DNA from 2 places in the Staphylococcus sp. SUC_1.2 genome. Region 1 is predicted to be linked to the other one. Evidence: riboswitches for the same ligand, from Rfam matches in the RefSeq annotation. Region 1 holds a riboswitch; the other holds the start of a gene.

What was found. Region 1 has a riboswitch for S-adenosylmethionine ahead of NR218_RS04375 (MetQ/NlpA family ABC transporter substrate-binding protein). Riboswitches for the same ligand answer to the same signal wherever they lie in the genome.
Region 2: linked by a shared signal. The riboswitch ahead of NR218_RS05540 (methionine ABC transporter ATP-binding protein) and the one ahead of NR218_RS04375 (MetQ/NlpA family ABC transporter substrate-binding protein) in region 1 are both predicted to bind S-adenosylmethionine.

The regions. Positions count from the first base shown of each region.
Region 1 is NZ_JANJPM010000008.1:69,420-72,846, reverse strand. Features, by position in the region: gene NR218_RS04380 (aspartate aminotransferase family protein) at 1-933, opposite strand, end outside; gene NR218_RS04375 (MetQ/NlpA family ABC transporter substrate-binding protein) at 1,136-1,951, opposite strand; SAM riboswitch class I at 2,060-2,166, opposite strand; gene NR218_RS04370 (hypothetical protein) at 2,314-2,739, shown strand; gene NR218_RS04365 (LPXTG cell wall anchor domain-containing protein) at 2,906-3,427, shown strand, end outside.
Region 2 is NZ_JANJPM010000011.1:67,525-70,951, reverse strand. Features, by position in the region: gene NR218_RS05560 (arsenate reductase family protein) at 1-117, shown strand, start outside; gene gcvH (glycine cleavage system protein GcvH) at 210-590, shown strand; gene NR218_RS05550 (toprim domain-containing protein) at 727-1,113, shown strand; gene NR218_RS05545 (thioredoxin family protein) at 1,106-1,405, shown strand; SAM riboswitch class I at 1,460-1,564, shown strand; gene NR218_RS05540 (methionine ABC transporter ATP-binding protein) at 1,649-2,674, shown strand; gene NR218_RS05535 (methionine ABC transporter permease) at 2,667-3,362, shown strand; gene NR218_RS05530 (MetQ/NlpA family ABC transporter substrate-binding protein) at 3,383-3,427, shown strand, end outside.

The sequences.
Region 1 (3,427 bases):
TACTGGATTTGCCCCTGTCGTAAATAGATGTGCTGGTGCTTCAAGACTTTCAATAATTTCTTTTCGACCCACAATCGCTGACATTGGTAATCCACCTGCTAATGATTTACCAAATGTAATGAGATCTGGTGTAAAGTTAAAGTGGTCCACAGAGCTCCAAGAACCTGTACGACCTAATCCTTGTTGGATATCATCAACAGCAATTAAAATACCGTATTCTCGACATAACGCTTCAAGTGCTTCAAAATAGCCTTCTACTGGTTCTAATAGTCCACCATCTCCTTGAATCGTTTCTAACACAATACAAGCTACTTCCTCAGCTGGAACATATTTAGCAAACATCTCTTTCAATGGCGCTAAATATTCTTCAACAGTGTTTGATTTAGATTGTTCAAACATCCCTCTGTATTTATCTGGAAATGGAATATGATAAAAACCATTTAATAAAGGGCCATAATGTTTACGCATATTTAAACTGATAGTCGACATTGATAACGCTCCAAATGTAGAGCCATGATAAGCATTTGTAAAGCTGATAATATAGGGTCGTCCTGTATAAGCACGTGCAAATTTGATAATACCATCATTCGCATCCGAACCACTCAAACCAAATGTGACACGTTTTTCATAATCACCTGGCGCAATATCGCATAACTTTTTAGACAGTTTCACTAAAGGCTCGTGATACATATATGCGGGGGTATAATGAATAAATTTATCTACTTGCTTTTTAATCGCCTCTGTTACCTGTTTTGGTGCATGACCCACATTTTGTGAGCTTGCACTAGCTAACAAATCGATGTATTCTTTTCCATCTATATCTACTAAAGTTGCTCCATATCCATGATCAATCACTAATGGATAATATTTTATACGTCCTGAAGTAGCAAAATACTTACTATCTTCTTTTATCATATCCTCTGCTTTACTCAAATTGACTCATCCTCTCCCAAAGTATCAACAACTTATATCTAACTTTCTTTATTGACTTCAATTCTTGTGATAATAATCAATATCTTACTAATAATTGTCAGATTTGTAAATATTTTCAGAAAAATTAAAATATATTGTTTCTATCTTTTAAACAATGATAAATATAAATCATAAAAGGCCTCTAATAGAGACCTTTTATGACTTATTTGTTTTCGTATGGAATAACATCATCGCCATATTCTTTTTTAATATACGCTTTGATTTCTTTAGATTGCATAACTTTTAATAATGTTTGGAATTTTTCATCATTTTTATGACCTTCTTGAACGGCAATCGTATTCGCAAATGGTGATGATTTACCTTCCATAACAATAGCATCTTTAGATGGTTTTAAACCATTATCAAGCGCATAGTTTGAATTTATAATGACTGCAGCTCCTTCACCATTCTTATATGTTTTTGGTAAAAACTCTGCACCTTGTTGATGGTTAAATTTCAAGTGTTTTTTATTTTCAACAATATCCTCAAATTTTGCATTTTCAATTTTAACGCCTTTTTTTAATTTAATTAATCCTTCATTAACAAAGAAAGATAAAAAACGTCCTTCTTCTGCAGGATTATTAGAAACGTAAATCGTCGATCCATCTGGAATGTCTTTTAAATTTTTATATTTTTTACTATATACACCCATAGGCGTTGTAAACACTTTACCTAATTCTTCAATTTTATAACCATGACTTTTCTTTTCAGCATTCAAATATGGGACATGTTGGAAGAAGTTCGCATCAACATCGCCTTTATCTAATAATTTATTAGGCACCTTATAATCATTAACTTCTTTGACTTCTAAATCATATCCTTTTTTCTTCATTTCTTCCTTAGCTTTTTTTAACACATCACCATGAGGTGCTGGCGACGCTGCTACGGTAATTTTTTTATTATCTTCTTTCTGATTTCCACAAGCTGCTAGCGTTATCGTTACTAACAAAATACTGATCATACCTATTAATTTTTTCATATGTATTGACACCTTTTTATAAATTTTCAATTCTCATTTCCTCTTACTAGATATGTAAAGACATAAAAAAATACTTTCAACTATTAAGAGAAAGCATCGACACACTTTCTCTCATCTTCTAAAGTATGATTAACTTTATGTGAATTAGCACCATGTCATACAATGACGGTTGCTGGGTTTCGTAGGGCACATCCCTCCACCACTCTTGATAAGAGTTAATAGATTATTGAATTATTAATAACTTATCATTGATTTAAACTTTGGTCAACATGTTTTTTCAATATTCTAAAAATTTAAAAAGTGTTAAATCAAATATTTCAGGGAATATTCTTATAGTATGTATATAAGAAGGAAGGAAAATTATGATCCGTTATTTTTATCATTGTCTTAGTGCTTTAGTTATAAGTATTATCTTATTAATTACAATGACTATCATGGATGGCATAGTTCAATCGACTCATCTTACTTTATTGTTAATTAACATCGATTTCTTAATTGATCCAAGCAAAACGCCGTTATTATTAGAACTAGCCATTCATGTTTTTATAGGATGGTTAATATATTTTATTTTCTTACTTATTTATCACGTCTTTAAACCATTATATAAAATAAGTTATGTCTTATTAATGATTGTTTTTGCCTTTCTTTATCCGTCACTCGTCGTTATGGCAAAGCGTTCATTCTTTCACTTTAGCTGGAATGAATACGGTTTATGGATGATTGCTCATATTATTTTTATAATTTTAATGGCTTGTTCCATTCCATATTTTTCTAAAAAGAAGTATTAATGTCCTATATAAATCATGTGATAAATATTGATTTAATGTTTACAAATTATTTATTCTTTAAGTTAAGTTAAAGATTTATTATGTTTTTTTTTAAATCCCTGTTTCTGATCTATTCAAATGCTACACTCTAGTTGTAATTGATCATGAATGAAATGGGGTTTTCATTATGAAGAAAGTATCTTTCGTTGCATCTACACTTTTAACAAGTACAATGCTACTTACAACGACTCAATCTGTAGAAGCACATACTACTAACTTAGTGACTAAAGAAAATGCTAAACAAATTGCTACAGATGCATTATCTAATAGTGGAGGTAATCCAAACCTACAACGACTTGGTCGTACTGTTGACAAAGGCGCATACTTTGAAATTATAAGTCATAATAGATTAAATGAAGGCAGTGGAATGTATAAAGTTCATAAAAATGGCGAAGTTGAGTACAAAAATGGTAGATATAGTGACTTTAATCAACTTCAAGATACACGCATTCATGCAGAATCAGGTATCGCTAAAGCCGCTAAAACAACCTCTTCTAATCATAAACAAGTTCATTCTGTTGATTGTGCACGTGAACTCAACCGTTATTATGTAGGAACGGTTGCTTCTTCTGAGGTGCCATCATCTAAGTCACTTAAAGATACTCAAACATCACAATCTTCTGTTAAAACACTCCCAAGTACTGGAGAC
Region 2 (3,427 bases), on a different contig from region 1:
GAAAAATTAGAACTCTTAGCCTCAGATGGAATGTTGGTAAAACGTCCGCTAGCGGTTTCGGGTGAAAAAGTTACATTAGGTTTTAATGAAGAACAATACAAAGATGTATGGTTATAGAAAGTATAATCACAACTTTTAATATTAATAGTTGAATGAAAACTTACGGTATGGCATCATTAAATTGTAATTATTTTTAGGAGGGGATTTTCGTGGCAGTACCGAGCGAATTCAAATATTCTAAGGAACATGAATGGGTTAAAGTTGAAGGAAATACGGCAACAATTGGTATTACTGAATACGCGCAAGGTGAATTAGGAGACATCGTATTTGTCGAATTACCAGATGTCGATGATGAAATTAATGAAGGGGATACATTTGGTAGTGTTGAATCAGTAAAAACAGTATCTGAATTGTATGCACCTGTTTCTGGGAAAATTGTTGAAACAAACGACGAATTAGAAGATAGTCCAGAATTTGTTAATGAATCACCTTATGAAAAAGCATGGATGGTAAAAGTTGAATTAAGTGACGAAAGTCAATTAGATGAATTACTATCAGCTGAACAATACTCTGAAATGATTGGCGAATAATTTTTTAAAACTCCTTGATATTAAATCTAGGAGTTTTTTATATAATTATATTAATTATCTGTAAATTGTGTTTATATTCATCAATAACGTGAAAAAGTAAATGATTGTTTAATATCGACTTAGAAGGTGGATGAACATGGCAATTTTAAATAAAGTTATCATTGTTGAAGGTAAATCTGATAAGAAGAAAGTGCAACAAGTCATTGCTGAACCTGTAAATATTATTTGTACACATGGTACAATGAGTATCGACAAACTAGACGATATGATAGAAACGTTATATGGAAAACAGGTCTATATTCTTGCCGATTCAGATGATGAGGGCGAAAAAATTAGAAAGTGGTTTAAACGTTATTTAAGTGAAAGTGAACATATCTATGTAGATAAAACATATTGTGAAGTCGCACGTTGTCCCAAAAATTATCTTGCTCATGTATTGAGTAAATACGGATTTAACGTAAAAAAAGAGAAAAAACTTATACCTAATTTAAGTTCTGAAAGGTTAGTACTTGTGAATGAATAATTCTATTAAAATCGAAGATATCAAAGAACACTTTGATAAAGATAAACATTTAATATTTGGATATACTCCTATGTGTGGAACATGTAAGATTTCAGAGCGCATGCTAGATATTGCAAATGATATCGAACAATTACCACTTAAAAAAATTGATTTAAATTTCCATAAGTATTTTAGTGAAGAATATAAAATTATGTCTGTACCTGTACTGTTAATTATGGATAAGGATAAAGAGGTAGATAGAATCTATGCATTTCAATCTGTGCCATATTTGTTAGAAAAGTTAAAAAAATGATTGACGAATTATTAGTACAGTGATAGGATATAAATTAATTAAATAGTGCGAAAACTCTTATCGAGAGAGGTGGAGGGATGTGCCCTACGAAGCCCGGCAACCGTCTATAATAGAAATGGTGCCAATTCACATAAAGTTTAATACTTTAGAAGATGAGAGAAAGATAATTTTAAATGCTTTCTCATCTCTCTAGGTGGGGAAGCATTTTTTAATTACATAAGGAATTTAAGGGAGGCACTTAACGTGATTGAGTTAAATCAAGTTGTTAAACGCTATCACACAAAGAACAAAGATGTACTAGCAGTAGATCACGTTGACTTGAATATAGAATCAGGCTCAATTTTTGGAGTGATTGGGTTTTCTGGTGCTGGTAAAAGTACGTTAATTCGAATGTTTAATAATCTAGAAGAACCGACTTCAGGGGATATCATTATAGATGGAGACAATATTAACAAACTTTCTAAGTCAGATTTGAGAAAAAAACGACAAAAAGTAAGTATGATTTTCCAACATTTTAATTTGTTATGGTCACGTACTGTCATTAGTAATATTATGTTCCCACTAGAAATAGCTGGAGTATCTCGTGCAGAAGCAAAACAAAGAGCTTTAGAACTTGTAGAGTTGGTCGGTTTAAAAGGTCGTGAAAAAGCTTATCCTTCAGAATTATCAGGTGGTCAAAAACAAAGAGTTGGGATTGCTCGTGCATTAGCGAATGATCCGAATGTCTTATTATGTGACGAGGCTACAAGTGCGCTAGATCCACAAACAACGGATGAAATTTTAGATTTACTATTAAAAATAAAAGAAGAAAGAAATCTAACGATTGTGATTATTACACATGAAATGCAAGTGATTAGACGCATATGTGATGAAGTTGCAGTGATGGAAAATGGGCGTGTTATTGAGCAAGGTAAAGTTGATGAAGTATTTGAAAATCCTCAACATGAGGTGACAAAACGATTTGTGAAAGACGATTTAGACGACGATTTTGAAGATTCAATTAAACATCTAGAACCATTAAACAAAGACGCTTATATTGTAAGGTTGAATTTCAACGGTAATAATACCACACAACCTGTTGTATCTGATATTACGCGAACGCAGAATATTGAATTAAATATTTTGGAAGCAAATATTAAAAATACACGTACAGGTTCAGTTGGATTTTTAATTGTACACATTCCACATATTAGTGAAGATGGATTTAATACATTCGTAACTGAGTTACATAAAGAACACGTAAATGTGGAGGTGATTAAACATGGATAAATCATATGGTGATATCTTCCATGAAATGATTACTATGCCTAATGTGCAATGGCCTGAAGTTTGGCAAGCAATTTATGAAACACTTTATATGACTATAGTGTCAACCATTTTTGCTTTTATCTTTGGCTTAATCTTAGGCGTGTTGCTTTTCTTATCAGCTAAAAGTGACGCACCTGGAGCTAAGATTTTCTATACGGTAGTTTCATTTATAGTTAACTTGTTCCGTGCGATTCCATTTATTATTTTAATTTTGTTATTAATTCCGTTCACAAGTGTATTATTAGGTACAATTAGTGGACCGACGGGAGCACTTCCAGCATTAATCATTGGTGCTGCACCGTTCTACGCAAGACTAGTTGAAATCGCATTTAAAGAAATCGATAAAGGCGTTATTGAAGCAGCATGGTCTATGGGTGCAAATACTTGGACAGTCGTTCGAAAAGTATTGCTTCCAGAAGCAATGCCAGCACTTGTTTCAGGTATTACAGTAACTGCTATCGCTTTAGTTGGTTCAACTGCTATTGCCGGCGTTATTGGTGCAGGTGGTTTAGGTAACTTAGCTTACTTAACTGGTTTTACACGTAACCAAAACGACGTCATTCTAGTGTCAACCGTATTTATTTTAATTATTGTATTTATAATCCAATTCATCGGGGATTGGCTTACAAATAAAATTGATAAACGATAATAGAAAAGAGGACAGATTAAATGAAAAAACTTTTAAGTTTAGTATTAGTACTTACACTGACAGTT